Regions from separate parts of the Faecalibacterium hominis (ex Afrizal et al. 2022) genome, predicted to be linked through region 1. Evidence: a T-box and tRNA genes for the amino acid it is inferred to sense, from the RefSeq annotation. Region 1 holds a T-box; the other regions hold tRNA genes.
The links. The T-box of region 1 lies ahead of pheS (phenylalanine--tRNA ligase subunit alpha). A T-box ahead of a tRNA ligase gene usually reads a tRNA of that ligase, here a tRNA-Phe.
Positions count from the first base shown of each region.

Region 2: it has a tRNA-Phe gene. The T-box ahead of pheS (phenylalanine--tRNA ligase subunit alpha) is inferred to sense a tRNA for this amino acid. The anticodon was not compared.
Region 3: it has a tRNA-Phe gene. The T-box ahead of pheS (phenylalanine--tRNA ligase subunit alpha) is inferred to sense a tRNA for this amino acid. The anticodon was not compared.

Region 1 is NZ_CP186860.1:914,939-919,928, forward strand. It holds gene pheT (phenylalanine--tRNA ligase subunit beta) at 1-1,217, opposite strand, end outside; gene pheS (phenylalanine--tRNA ligase subunit alpha) at 1,236-2,258, opposite strand; T-box leader at 2,345-2,586, opposite strand; gene ACKXGA_RS04415 (MFS transporter) at 2,944-4,149, shown strand; gene ACKXGA_RS04420 (TrkH family potassium uptake protein) at 4,204-4,990, opposite strand, start outside.
Region 2 is NZ_CP186860.1:775,010-779,999, forward strand. It holds gene ACKXGA_RS03810 (ABC transporter ATP-binding protein) at 1-329, opposite strand, end outside; gene ACKXGA_RS03815 (ABC transporter ATP-binding protein) at 326-2,110, opposite strand; tRNA gene ACKXGA_RS03820 (tRNA-Gly) at 2,210-2,285, opposite strand; tRNA gene ACKXGA_RS03825 (tRNA-Phe) at 2,294-2,366, opposite strand; tRNA gene ACKXGA_RS03830 (tRNA-Asp) at 2,395-2,468, opposite strand; tRNA gene ACKXGA_RS03835 (tRNA-Val) at 2,472-2,547, opposite strand; tRNA gene ACKXGA_RS03840 (tRNA-Gly) at 2,554-2,629, opposite strand; gene ACKXGA_RS03845 (sulfide/dihydroorotate dehydrogenase-like FAD/NAD-binding protein) at 2,966-3,811, shown strand; gene gltA (NADPH-dependent glutamate synthase) at 3,813-4,990, shown strand, end outside.
Region 3 is NZ_CP186860.1:3,002,984-3,007,973, forward strand. It holds gene recG (ATP-dependent DNA helicase RecG) at 1-1,306, opposite strand, end outside; tRNA gene ACKXGA_RS14475 (tRNA-Cys) at 1,401-1,475, opposite strand; tRNA gene ACKXGA_RS14480 (tRNA-Gly) at 1,505-1,580, opposite strand; tRNA gene ACKXGA_RS14485 (tRNA-Asp) at 1,617-1,690, opposite strand; tRNA gene ACKXGA_RS14490 (tRNA-Gly) at 1,721-1,796, opposite strand; tRNA gene ACKXGA_RS14495 (tRNA-Phe) at 1,837-1,912, opposite strand; gene ACKXGA_RS14500 (DNA gyrase/topoisomerase IV subunit B) at 2,239-4,230, shown strand; gene ACKXGA_RS14505 (DNA gyrase subunit A) at 4,415-4,990, shown strand, end outside.

The DNA.
Region 1 (4,990 bases):
CGGCCATCGGTCAGGTCATACTCGAGGGTGGTGATATCGCCGCAGTCCAGCTCCTGGATCAGGTGCAAGGCACGGGCCAGGCCCAGCTCGGGAGAGTTGCGGTCCACACCCTTTTCATAGCGGGCAGAGGAATCACTGTTCTGGCCCAGGGCACGGCTGGTCTTGCGGACGCAGTCACGGGCGAAGGTGGCGCACTCGAACAGCAGGCTGGTGGTGTTCTCATCCATGCCGGAGTTGGCACCGCCCATGATGCCGGCCAGAGCCACAGGCTTCTCGGCATCGCAGATGACCAGATTGTTGGGGTTCAGGGTGAACTCCTTTTCATCGAGGGTCACGATCTTCTCACCCTCGTGGGCACGGCGCACATCAATGGTGCGGCCGACGACCTTGTTCAGGTCAAAGGCGTGCATGGGCTGGCCCATTTCCAGCAGGGTGTGGTTGGTGATATCCACCACGTTGCTGATGGAGCGCAGGCCGCACAGGGCCAGATGACGCTTCATCCAGCGGGGAGATTCGCCCATGCGGATGTTGCGGACGTAGTGTGCCATATAACGGGGGCACAGGTCGGGGGCCTCCACCTGGACGGTAATGGGAGCATCCGGCTCACAGACAGCCTTGTAATCCATGGCGGGCATGTGCAGGGGCTTGCCCAGAATGGCAGCGACCTCGCGGGCAATGCCCAGCACGGACTGGCAGTCAGGGCGGTTTGCGGTGATGGAGATATCGAAGATATAGTCATCCAGGCCGACAACGGGTGCAATGTCGGTGCCGGGAACGGAATCCTCGGGCAGGATGAGCAGGCCATAGACCTCAGAGCCCGGGAACAGGTCATCGTTCAGGCCCAGCTCCTCGCCGGAGCAGAGCATACCGTTGGACTCCACGCCCTGCATCTTGCGGGCCTTGATCTTGATGCCGCCGGGCAGGGTGGAGCCATCCAGAGCGGCGGGCACACAGTCGCCCAGCTTCATATTGGCGGCACCGGTGCTGATGCGGATATCGTGGCCGTAGTCACCGCAGTCCACCACACACTTGGTCAGGTGGGTGCCCTCCTGCTTTTCCATCTCCACGATCTTGCCAACGACCACCTTGCTGATGCCTGCATCCAGCGGGATCAGCTCTTCCACCTCAAAGCCGCAGGAGAACAGCTTCTCCTCCAGCTCCTGAGCGGTAACGTCGATATCAACGAATTCTTTTAACCAACTGAAAGGTACTTTCATTGTCTGTTCTCTCCCCTCTTATTCATGGAACTGCTTGAGGAACTGCAGGTTGTTCTCGAACATCAGGCCGATGTTGTTGATGCCGTACTTCAGCATGGCGATGCGCTCGATGCCAATGCCGAAGGCGAAACCGGAATACTCATCCGGGTCAATGTTGCAGTTCTCCAGCACCTTGCGGTTGACAACACCGCCGCCCAGAACTTCGATCCAGCCGGTGTGCTTGCACAGGGGGCAGCCCTTGCCGCCGCACTCAAAGCAGCTGACATCGACCTCCACACTGGGCTCGGTGAAGGGGAAGTAAGAGGGACGCAGGCGGGTGCGGGTGTCCTTGCCGAACAGCTTCTGCACAAAGGTGTTCAGTGCGCCCTGCAGGTCGCCCAGGGTGATGCCCTTATCCACGACCAGGCCTTCCATCTGGTGGAACATGGGGCTGTGGGTGGCATCGGAATCGGAACGGAACACACGGCCGGGGATCAGCACCTTGATGGGCGGCTTCTGGCTGTCCATGGTGCGGATCTGGCCGCCGGAGGTCTGGGTGCGGAGCAGGAATTCGTCGGACAGGTAGAAGGTATCCTGCATATCGCGGGCGGGGTGATCCTTGGGCACGTTCAGGCGGGTGAAGTTGTGGTCGTCGTCCTCGATCTCAGGTGCGTCGGCCACGGCAAAGCCCATGCCGGAGAACACGTCGATGATCTGGTTGGTGACCAGCGTCAGGGGGTGCAGACCACCCACCGTGCGGGTCTTGGCGGGCAGGGTGATGTCCACGGTCTCAGCGGCGTTGCGGGCGGCCAGCTCGGCCTCCTTCACCTTGGCAGCGGCGGCATCGTAGTCTGCCTGCACCTTCTGCTTGAGCTCGTTGATGATCTTGCCCATGGCGGGGCGCTCTTCGGGCGCGACAGAGCGCAGATTCTTCATCAGCGCGGGGATCTTGCCGTTTTTGCTCAGATATTCCTGCCAGAACGAGGCCAGCGTCTCCTTGGAAGAGACCTGACCGAGGCTCTCTGCGGCCTGTTTGGCCAGCTCGTCGATCATTGCTTGCATGGAAATTCTCTCCTTCTCAGTTCGTGTTTTCAAAGCGGGGCAGCAAAAAAAGGCCCCGTCCCCTGCCGGGCCATTTCTGGCCGGACAAAAGGGACGAAGCCTTTGCAAATCCAATGCTCCGCGGTACCACCCGGTTTCCGCCCTGCACAAAGAAGGGCGGCTCTCAAACGCCGTAACGGGGCGCGCCGTCCTGCCCTAATAGAAACCGTTCGGGCAGGCCGCTCAGGAGCGAACTTCGGCACACACCCACGCGGAAGCCCTTTCAGCCGGTGAAGCTTCTCTCTTTGCTGTGGAACTGCATGCGTACTCTCTCCGTCGCTGCGTTTTCAAGATATTCAGGTTTCATAACCGGATATCATCTTACCACACTTTGGGCCTGTTTGCAAGCCGGGGCGGCACTTTTTCCCTGAATTTTACGGTTTTGCTTGTATTTTGGCCGAAAGTATGGTATTGTAAGCGTAACGTTTTACTGAAAGGAGGGTACACCCAGATGGGTTGGAATGGCTGCATCTTTTTCAAAAAAGGTCAGATTTAATACTTTCCGGCTCGAAGTGTACCCTTTTGTCTCTTTCAGCAAAGCGTGGAGCATGATTTTCAGCGCCGCGCAGCTTTGCTGTGGGGCGCTTTTGTTTTGGGTACACTTTCTATTTTGAATCATTCACTATAAATAGAAAGGGTGTTTCCAATGGATCATAAACTCAATTTAAAAAAGCAGCTCGCCTGCATTTATACTTCTGATCTCTTCTCCGGCCTGCGCATCACGGATGCGGTATGGGTGGCCCTGCTGGCGGCCCGGGGCTTCTCCCTGTGGGAGATTGGCCTGGCCGAGAGCGTGTTCCATGTTGTCAGCCTGCTGTGTGAGGTGCCCAGCGGCATGGCGGCAGACCTGCTGGGCCGGAAAAAGACCCTCGTGTCCGGCGGCGTGTGCATGGTCCTGCAAAGCCTGCTGATGGCCTTTGCGTCAGACCTATTCACCATCTGCCTTGCCATGGGGCTGAACGCGCTGGCTATGACCATGTTTTCCGGCACCTCCACGGCGCTGCTCTACGACAGCCTGAAACAGGAGGGCTGCGAAGAGGAATACATTCAGGTCTCTGCCAACGGCTCCCAGATCTCCATGCTGGCCAACGCCATAGGCTCCATGGCCAGCATCCTGAACCGGTTTCTCGGCTACGCGGGCTTTTATCTGCTGAACGCCGCCTTTGAGGGTGCTTCTGCCCTTGCCAATATGCTACTTGCGGAGCCCATCGTCACTGAGTCGCAGGCCAGCCGGGAAAAGCACCCGCTGCACGCTCTGCCCGAACAGTTCCGCCAGCTGGTGCAGGACAGCCTGCATGTCCTGCGCACCTGCCCAATGGCGGTGAAGCTTATCGCATCCAGCGCCCTCATCAGCGTGCCCAGTTACCTGACCAAGATGTTTTTGCAGCAGCGGCTCGTTGAGCTGGGCTGGCCCACAGAGCTGCTCTTCCTTCCCCTGCTGCTGGGCGGTCTGGCCTGCGTTGCGGGCACTGAGATCGGCCGCAGGGTGAGATGCCGTTCCATGCGGCGGCTCTACACAGCCTGTGCCCTGCTCTGCGGTGTGGGCACTCTGCTGGTGGGTGCTGCGCCTGCCTGGGGCGGCATCCTGGGCATGATGCTGGTGCAGGGTGTGTTGGAGGTCTATCTGCTCCACGAGAGCCAGAAGCTGAACGATGCCATCCCCAGTGACCAGCGGGCCACCCTCATCAGCGTGGACGGCATGGCATACAGCCTGCTGATGATTCCCGCAAGTCCTCTGGTGGGTGCTGTCGGCGATGCCTTCGGGCAGGCTGGTGCGGGCCTTGCCCTGCTGGGCGGGGTCATCGTGCTGAGCGGCGTGGCGCTCTTGGGGAAAAAGCCGCAGGAATCCTGATACAGCAAAAAGCGGATGCGTTCCGGTGGGAGCGCATCCGCTTTGTTATTTTGCTCAGAACCGCCGCCAGGTGTCCGGCATAAAGAACACCAGCATGGGGAAGATCTCCAGACGGCCCGCCAGCATGTCAAAGATCATAACCAGCTTGGCGGGGTTGGAGTAGCTGCCAAAGTTCATCATGGGGCCCACCTGGGCAAGGCCCGGGCCGATGTTGTTCAACGTGGCGGCAATGGCGGTGAAGTTGGTCACCATGTCAAAGCCATCCAGACTGATGAGGAAGAAGGATGCCGCAAAGATGAAGATGTAGGCGGCCACATAGACATTGGTGGCACGGATGGTCTCATGGTTGACCACCTTGCCGTCCATCCGGACAGGGGCCACCACCTGCGGGTGAAGGGCCTGCTTGAGCTCCTTGCCCACAGTCTTGCCCATCAGCAGGAGGCGGCTGACCTTCATGCCGCCGCCGGTGCTGCCTGCGCAGGCACCCACAAACATCAGCATGACAAGGATCTCCTTGGAGAGGGTGGGCCACAGGTCAAAATCACAGCTGGAAAATCCTGTGGTGGTAATGATGGAACCCACCTGGAAGGCGGCGTGGCGCAGGGCCTCGCCCAAGCCGTTGTACATGCTGTAAATGTTGGCCGTGATGATGACCACAGCCACACCGATGATCACAAAGTAGGCGCGCACCTCCTCGCTAGCGGCAGCGCGGCGGAAGCGGCGCATCAGCAGCAGGAAATAGGCGTTGAAGTTCACGCCAAACAGGATCATAAAGATGGTCACGACCCACTGGACATAGGGCGACATGCTGGCAAAACTGTCATTGCGGAAGCCGAAGCCG
Region 2 (4,990 bases), 140 kb from region 1:
ACCAGCACGCCTGCATACACTGACACGCCCAGGAAGAGGGCGCGGAGTTCAAACGCCCCGGCCACCAGCTCCTCGATGCGGCCCACGATGAGGGGTGAAATGATATCGTAGGCAATGGAGAAGAGCATCAGCAGGCCCACAATGAGGAATTTGCTCAGGTAGGGCCGGGCATAGCGGGCAAGGCGGCGCATGATCTCGCCGTCCTCCATGTTGCGCTCAAAGCCCATGGCGGTCTTTTTGTCCTTGACTGCGGCATAGGCTGCCACCAGCAGGGCGGTGATCACGCCGATGACAGCGCCCACCAGAACCAACGGATTCAGATGCATCATGCGTTTTCGCCTCCCTTCGTCTCATCCTCCAGCCGCTGCAGATCGACCATCCGGCGGTACTCCGGGCAGGAAGCATACAGCTGGTCGTGGGGGCCGACGGCTTCCACCCGGCCCTCGTTGAGGAAGATGATCTTATCCAGCCGCTCCACCGTGGAAATGCGGTGGGCAATGAGCAGGGTGGTCTTGCCTGCCCGGCTGTTCTTGAGATTGTCCAGAATGATCTTCTCGGTGCTGGTATCCACCGCCGAGACAGAGTCATCCAGGATCAGGATGGGTGCGTCCTTGAGCAGGGCGCGGGCGATGGAGATGCGCTGCTTCTGACCACCGGACACCGTCACGCCGCGTTCGCCCAGAACGGTCTCGTAGCCGTCCTTGAAATCCACGATATTATCCCGCACATCAGCCATGCTTGCCGCACGCTCGATGTCCTCCGGGGTGGCATCATCCACACCAAAGGCAATGTTGTGGGCGATGGTGTCCGAGAACAGGAAATTATCCTGCGGAACGTAGGCACAGGCATTGCGCACCGAGTGGATGGAAAGGCTGTTCACATCCCTGCCGTCCACGAACAGGGTTCCGTCCGGCACATTATAGGTGCGCAGCAGCAGGTCCACCAGGGCGGTCTTGCCCGCACCGGTCTTGCCCACGATGCCCACGCTCTCGCCGGGCGCAATGGTAAAGGAGATATCCCGCAGCACATCGTACTCGCCGTCCGGGTAGCGGAAGTTCAGGTGGCGGAACTCGATGCCGCCTTTGGGGTCGGTCAGGTCGGCCACGCCGGGGCGGTCGGCCACATCGATGGGGGCATCCAGCAGCTCAGTGATGCGGTTCAGGGAAGCCCTGCCGCGGCTGGTCTTTTCGATCAGCATGGACACAGCCATGATGGGCCAGACAATGGCCTCAAAGTAGCCGATGTACTCCACCAGCTGGCCGGCGTTGAACCGGCCCTGATAGACCAGATAACCGCCGTAACCCAGAATGATGCAGATCACGGACTCCACGAACAGGGTCACCAGCACCTCCAGCAGGGTGGCGATCTTCGTGTAGGTCACGTTGATCTCCTCGTTTTCCTTGTTCAGCTTCCGGAAGGCCTGCAGTTCCTTGTACTCCTTGACAAAGGCCTTGATGACCGCAATGCCAGAAAAGTTCTCCTGCGCAAAATCGGAAAGGCCGGAGAAGGCCTCCTGCCGCTCCTCCCAGCGCCGGGTCATCACCTTGCTCATCTGGGTGCCGATGGCAAACATGATAAGCGCCGGGATCAGGGCCAGCAGGGTCAGCCGCACGTCCATGGTCCACATCTTATAAAGGGCCAGCAGACCCAGGGTCAGCGCGTCGAAGAACATCAGCACGCCGTCACCAAAGCACTCCTGAATGGTGTCCAGGTCGTTGGTGTACAGGCTCATCAGGTTGCCGACCTTGTTCACCTGATAGTACTGCTGGGACAGCCTGCGGCTGTGGTCGAACATCCGCTCCCGCAGGTCTGCTGCGACCCGCACCGCCGAGCCGAAGAAACAGATGCGCCACAAAAAGCGCCCAATGACCATCAACACCACGATCCAGATCATGGGCAGACAGATGTGCTGCAGCAGCACCTCTTTGGTAAAGAGCAGCGTCTCACCGTTCACCACCACCTGGCCAAGGTTCACCCCGTTGATGACCAGCCGGTAGAGCTGCGGGATCAAAAGCTGGATGTAATCCACCGTCAGCAGGGCGGCAAGGCCCAGCAGCAGTACGGGAGCATGCTTGAGGTAATACCGGTTGATGTACTTGCCGAATATCACTGCGTTTTTCCCTCCTTTTCCAATTCCAAAAAAGCTTTCAACGTACAAAAAAGCCGCTGCATCACACGACGAATCATGTTTTGCAGTGGCTTGTTTGTCTGGAGCGGCCGACGAGGCTCGAACTCGCTACCTCCACCTTGGCAAGGTGGCGCTCTACCAGATGAGCTACGGCCGCATATAAAGTGCCTCCGATCGGAATCGAACCAATGACACGGGGATTTTCAGTCCCCTGCTCTACCGACTGAGCTACAGAGGCATATAAGCTGCTTCCAGAGAAGCAGCAACGACCCGGATCGGGCTCGAACCGACGACCCCCAGCGTGACAGGCTGGTGCTCTAACCAACTGAGCTACCGGGCCACATGGTGGAAGTTAACGGGCTCGAACCGCTGACCCTCTGCTTGTAAGGCAGATGCTCTCCCAGCTGAGCTAAACTTCCACAAAATGGAGCGGCCGACGAGGCTCGAACTCGCTACCTCCACCTTGGCAAGGTGGCGCTCTACCAGATGAGCTACGGCCGCACATTTCATGTGGTCTGCCGGGGTTTCGCTCCCGGCGACGTTGGCTATTATAGCGTAAAACGCAGGCTTTGTCAACAACAAATTTCCAAAAAATCAGACTTTTTGCAAAACACGCCTGTCTGCGCCTGTTTTTCAAAAACAAAGCCGAAACCGGAATGAAACCGAAATGTTTCAGCTTTGCGGCGGCAGACACAAAGAAAATTCGGTTGCTTTCCCTTCTTAAAGAGGTTATAATAAACTTGTCAAAAAGTTGCACAAAAACACGTCTGCTGTGCCGCGCGGGCGGGCAGACGTGTTTTTGTGCCGAGATTTTGCCAGAAAAAAGGAGCAACCGCAATGTACAAGATCACTGAAAAGGTCGCGCTGAACCCCACCGTGACAAAGATGGTCATTGAAGCCCCGCTCATTGCCAAAAAGGCAAAGCCGGGCCAGTTTATCATTGTGCGCCCGTTTGAGGACAGCGAGCGCATCCCCCTGACCGTGGCCGGTTACGACCGCGAAAAGGGCACTGTGGATATCATCTTCCAGATCGTGGGCGGCACCACCATGGAGCTGAACAGCCTGAACGCAGGCGACAGCGTCCATGACTTTGTGGGCCCCCTGGGCCGCGCCACCGAGACCGAGGGCCTGAAAAAGGTCTGTGTTGTGGGCGGCGGCGTGGGCTGCGCCATCGCCCTGCCCATTGCCAAGGAGCTGCATGACCAGGGCTGCACCGTCCACAGCGTCATCGGCTTCCGCAATAAGGATCTGCTCATCCTCGAGGACGAGTTCAACGCCTGCAGTGACGAGCTGCGCATTATGACCGATGACGGCAGCTACGGCACCAAGGGTGTGGTCACTGCCGCTCTGGACGAGCTGGTGGCCGCCGGCAACCAGTATGATCTGGTCATCACCATCGGCCCGCTGATTATGATGAAATTCGTTGTCAAGACCTGCCAGAAGCACGGCCTGAAGAGCATCGTCTCCATGAACCCCATTATGATCGACGGCACCGGCATGTGCGGCGGCTGCCGCCTGACCGTGGGCGGCGAGACCAAGTTTGCCTGCGTGGACGGCCCCGACTTTGACGGTGATCTCGTCGATTTCGACGAAGCCATGGCCCGCGGCACCATGTACCGCCCCTTTGAGGCAAAGGCCCGCGAGAAGGCCTGCAATCTGTTCAAGACTGAGGAGGCAAAGTAAGATGGCTTTCAATATGGATCCCAAAAAGTGCCCCATGCCCACCCAGGACCCCAACGTCCGCAACAAGAACTTTGAGGAAGTTGCACTGGGCTATACCGAAGAGATGGCCGTGAACGAGGCAAAGCGCTGCATCCACTGCAAGAACAAGCCCTGCCAGACCGGCTGCCCCGTTGGCATCGATATCCCCGAGTTCATCGGTCATGTGGCCGAGGGCGACTTTGAAGCCGCCTATCAGGTCATTGCCCGCTCCTCCTCCCTGCCCGCCGTCTGCGGCCGTGTCTGCCCCCAGGAGAGCCAGTGCGAGGGCAAGTGCACCCGCGGCATCAAGAACGAGCCCGTGGGCATCGGCCGCCTGGAGCGCTTTGTGGCCGACTGGCACCGTGAAAACGTCCACACCGCCCCCATCGTGCCCGCATGGAACGGCCACAAGGTTGCCATCATCGGTGCAGGCCCTGCCGGTCTGACCGCCGCAGGCGATCTGGCCAAGCTGGGCTATAAGGTCACCGTCTACGAGGCCCTGCATGTGGCCGGCGGCGTGCTGATGTACGGCATCCCCGAGTTCCGTCTGCCCAAGGCCATCGTGCAGCAGGAGATCGACGGCCTGAAGAAGATGGGCGTGGATTTTGAGTGCAACATGGTCATCGGCAAGGTGCTGACCATCGACGAGCTGATGGACGAGTACGGCTACGAGGCCGTGTTCGTTGGCTCCGGTGCCGGTCTGCCCCGCTTCATGGGCATCCCCGGCGAGAGCCTGAAGGGTGTGTACTCCGCCAACGAGTTCCTGACCCGCTCCAACCTGATGAAGGCCTACCTGCCCACCAGCAAGACCCCCATCCGCACTGGCAAAAAGGTGGCCGTTGTGGGCGGCGGCAACGTGGCCATGGATGCTGCCCGCAGCGCCCTGCGTCTGGGTGCTGAGACTGTGTACATCGTCTACCGCCGCGGCATGGCCGAGCTGCCTGCCCGTAAGGAGGAGGTGGAGCACGCCGAGGAAGAGGGCATCATCTTCAAGACCCTGTGCAACCCCGTGGAGATCCACGCCAACGACGAGGGCTTCGTCAAGTCCATCACCTGCATTGAGATGGAGCTGGGTGAGCCCGATGCTTCCGGCCGCCGCCGTCCCATTGAAAAGAAGGGCAGCGAGTTTGAGCTGGATGTGGATACCGTGATCATGAGCCT
Region 3 (4,990 bases), 990 kb from region 1:
TAGAGATGTCCAGATCGCCGTAGATCAGCAGGCCCAGTGTGCGTGGAATGGGCGTGGCGCTCATCACCAGCAGATGGGGGTTCGCGGCCTTTTCGGCCAGCATTCCGCGCTGGCGCACGCCGAAGCGATGCTGCTCGTCCACCACAGCCAGACCCAGCCGGGCAAACTCCACGCCCTCACTCAGGATGGCGTGGGTGCCCACCACAAGGTCGGCTTCGTCACTGCGGATAGCAGCCAGCGTGGTGCGGCGGGCGGCGGCCTTCATGCCGCCGGTCAGCAGGGCCACACGCATCCCGAAGGGGGCCAGCATCCGGTTCAGATTCTCTGCGTGCTGGGCGGCAAGGATCTCGGTGGGGGCCAGCAGGGCCGCCTGGTATCCGCTGCGGATGCAGGCCCAGATGGCGGCGGCGGCAACCAGCGTCTTGCCGCTGCCCACATCGCCCTGCAAAAGGCGGTTCATGGAGGTACTGCCGGACAGATCGGTCAGAATTTCGTCTACGGCCCGGCGCTGGGCACCGGTGGGGGAGAAGGGGAGCGATGCCCAGAAGGGGGCCGGGTCGAGCCGCTGCATGGGTGCACCGGTGGAGGCGCTGCCCCGGTTCTTCATTCGTCCAATGCCCAACTGGAGCACCAGCAGCTCCTCGTAGATGAGCCGCCGCCGGGCTGCAAAAGCCTCCTCTTCCGTGGCAGGGCAGTGGATGGCCCGCACGGCATCGGCCTTGGAGAGCAGGCGGTATTTTTTCAGCATCTCCTCTGGCAGCGGGTCGGGCAGGAGTTCCGCATGGGGGAGCAGCTGCCGGATGCATTTTGCGATCACAGTGCTGGAAAGCCCCTCGGTCTGGGGGTAAACGGCCTCGAAGGGAGCGGCGGTGATCTGTGCCGCTGTGCGCACCTGCGGGTTGACCATCTGACGGCGAAGCATCCCGCCGGTCACGATGCCCTCAAAATAGTATTCCTGCCCCAGCTCCAGCTTCTGGGTGGCATAGGGATTGTTGAACCAGGTGATCTCCAGGCTGGAAACATCATCCCCGGCGGTGATGCGCTCCATCCGCCGCCCGCCCGGCAGGATGCGCCCAGCAGGTTTGGCGAACACCTCGGCCTTCACCACGCACTCGGTGTCTGGCGGGGCCTCGGCAATGGAGTAGGGACGGGAAAAATCGATGTACCGCCGGGGATAGTGGCAGAGCAGATCGGCCAGTGTCACGATGCCCAGCTTCTCGAACCGCTCGGCGGTCTTGGGCCCCACGCCCTTGAGGTAGCGCACCGGCGTGTCCGGGGTCAGGGTGGTGTGATGTTCAGCGGGCATGGCAGGAGACTCCTCTCGTGGTTTTCTTTATTCTAGCACGTCCGGCGGCAAAAGAAAACAAAAAATCCCGGAAGCCGCAGCTTCCGGGAACTTTTGGAGGTGACGACCAGATTTGAACTGGTGGATGAGGGTTTTGCAGACCCTTGCCTTACCACTTGGCCACGTCACCATATTTGGAGTGAATATTTCCACTCCATTTGGAGCGGCCGACGAGGCTCGAACTCGCTACCTCCACCTTGGCAAGGTGGCGCTCTACCAGATGAGCTACGGCCGCATATTGGTGCATTTACCCTTGCACCACAGGGAAAGACGACCCGGATCGGGCTCGAACCGACGACCCCCAGCGTGACAGGCTGGTGCTCTAACCAACTGAGCTACCGGGCCATATCCGGAGTGATTATTACCACTCCGTTATGGAGCGGCCGACGAGGCTCGAACTCGCTACCTCCACCTTGGCAAGGTGGCGCTCTACCAGATGAGCTACGGCCGCATATCAGAGGAACAGGAGTAATTCTTGTTCTTCTGAAAGGTGGTGCCTCCGATCGGAATCGAACCAATGACACGGGGATTTTCAGTCCCCTGCTCTACCGACTGAGCTACAGAGGCGCACCGGACGATGATTATTATACCTGAAATTTTGATTTTGTAAAGGGGTAAATTCAAATTTTTTGAAAAAAACTGAAACTTTTTTCGTTTTATGCGTTTCAACGTGCAAAATAAGAATGACTTTTTGAGCGCTTTTTTGCCGGATCGGGAGGACAAGAAATCTGCCCGAAGAAATTGACAAGTAATACAACCTATGGTTTAATAAAAGAAAAGAACACCGACGCTTTTGCTCTTTACACATCGCTTATACTTATTATAAGGGAAAGAGCAAAGGCGTTTTGATTTGACGACCTGCTTATTACAAGAGAACAGGCCCGGAGGACAGCATGGCAAGAAAACAGGAATATGGCAACGAAAGTATTACTTCGCTGAAGGGTGCCGACCGTGTGCGCAAGCGCCCGGCCGTCATCTTTGGCTCAGACGGCGTGGAAGGCTGCGCCCACTCTATTTTTGAGATCGTCTCCAACTCCATCGATGAAGCCCGTGATGGCCACGGCGATACCATCAATGTGACCCGCTGCAAGGACGGCAGCGTGATCGTGGAGGATTTTGGCCGCGGTATGCCCGTGGACTGGAACAACGGCGAGGGCCGCTACAACTGGGAGCTGCTGTTCTGTGAGATGTACGCGGGCGGCAAATACGGTGAGGGTGAGGATAACTACGAGTTCAGCCTGGGCCTGAATGGCCTGGGCCTGTGCGCCACCCAGTACGCTTCTGCCTGGATGACCGCCGATATCTACCGCGACGGCTTTCATTACCACCTCGACTTCAAAAGGGGCGAGAATGTGGGCGGCCTGCAGAAGGAGCCCTACAAGGGCCGCCGTACCGGCAGCATCATCCACTGGAAGCCCGACGATGAGGTGTTTACGGACATTGACGTGCCCGGCAGCTACTATAAGGATGTGCTGCGCCGTCAGGCCGTGGTCAACGCGGGCCTGACCCTGAACTTTACGGACGAAAAGGAGAAGGACCCCGCCACCGGCAAGCCCTGGAAGGAGAGCTGGTGCTACCAGAACGGCATCGCCGACTATGTGCAGGAGGTGGCAGGAGAGGATACCCTGACCCCGGTGTTCAGCTGCGAAAGCGAGGCCTCCGGCCGTGACCGTGAGGATCAGCCGGATTATAAGGTGCGGATGAGCGCTGCCTTCTGCTTCTCCAATAAGGTGCAGCTGCTGGAATACTATCACAACTCCTCCTGGCTGGAACACGGCGGCAGCCCCGAGCACGCCGTCCGCACGGCTTTTGTCTACCAGATCAACAAATACCTGAAGGACAAGAACCTCTATAAGAAGGGCGAGAGCGCCATCAGCTTCCAGGATGTGCAGGACTGCCTGGTCTACGTCTCGTCCAGCTTCTCCACCCGCACCAGCTACGAAAACCAGACCAAGAAGGCCATCACGAACAAGTTCGTCTCGCAGGCCATGACTGATTTCCTCAAGCATTACCTGGAGGTCTACTTCCTTGAAAAGCCGGAGGAGGCCCAGAAGATCTGCCAGCAGGTGCTGGTGAACAAGCAGAGCCGCGAGCACGCCGAAAAGACCCGCCAGAGCATCAAAAAGACGCTCTCCACCCAGATCGATCTGGCCAACCGGGTGCAGAAGTTCGTGGACTGCCGCACCAAGGATGCTTCCCGCCGGGAGCTCTACATTGTGGAGGGCGATTCCGCTATGGGCGCGGTCAAGCAGAGCCGCGACAGTGAATATCAGGCCATCATGCCCATCCGCGGCAAGATCCTGAACTGCCTGAAGGCCGATTATGCCCGCATCTTCAAGTCCGATGTCATCGTGGACCTTATCAAGGTCATGGGCTGCGGCGTGGAGCTGGGCGGCAAGCACAACAAGGAGCTTGCCACCTTCAACATCGATAACCTGCGCTACAACAAAATCGTCATCTGTACCGATGCTGACGTGGACGGCTACCAGATTCGTACGCTGGTGCTGACCATGCTCTACCGGCTGACCCCCACTCTGATCAACGAGGGCTATGTCTATATCGCGGAATCGCCGCTGTATGAGATCACCACAAAGGACCACACCTATTTTGCCTACACCGAGCTGGAAAAGGCAGCTTTCCTGAAGGAGATCGGCGACAAAAAGTATACCATCCAGCGCTCCAAAGGTCTGGGCGAAAACGACCCCGAGATGATGTGGCTGACCACCATGAACCCCGAGAGCCGCCGCCTGATCAAGGTGCTGCCCACGGACGTGGAGGAAACGGCCCGGGTGTTTGACCTGCTGCTGGGAGATAACCTTGCCGGACGCAAAGAACATATTGCACAGCACGGCGCGGAATATCTGGATGATCTGGATGTGAGCTGACGAGATAAACCCCTCCGTCAATGCTTTGCATTGCCACCTCCCCTAGTAGGGGAGGCTCTGGCGTTGCGGAACGCCCTGCGAGTTCCCCTCTATGCCAAGGGCCCCACTATTAGGGGGGCTGTCGAGCGTATGCGAGACTGAGGGGTTGAATCCGGGATATAGATGCTGATATAGAGGAGCAAAAATGGCAAAACGAACAACCAAAAAAACGACCAAGCCTGTCCGCCCGCAGCTGGGCGACGGCGTTGAGATCCTGAACGCGGGCAGTGTGCTGGAAGATCCCATCACCAGCACGCTGGAGACCAACTATATGCCCTACGCGATGAGTGTCATCGTCTCCCGCGCCCTGCCCGAGATCGATGGCTTCAAGCCCGCCCACCGCAAGCTGCTGTACACCATGTACGGGATGGGCCTGCTGAAGGGTGCCCGCACCAAGTCGGCCAACATCGTGGGCAGCACCATGCACCTGAACCCCCACGGTGATGCCGCCATCTACGATACCATGGTGCGCATGGGCCGGGGCAACGAGAGCCTGCTGGTGCCCTTTGTGGACAGCAAGGGCAACTTTGGCAAGGCGTACAGCCGGGATATGTCCTGCGCCGCTGCCCGTTATACCGAGGCCAAGCTCGAGGGAGTCTGCGAGGAACTGTTCCGGGATATCGATAAGGAGACCGTGGACTTTGTGCCCAACTACGACGGCACCACCACCGAGCCGACCCTGCTGCCCGTGACCTTCCCCACCATTCTGGCCAACAATACC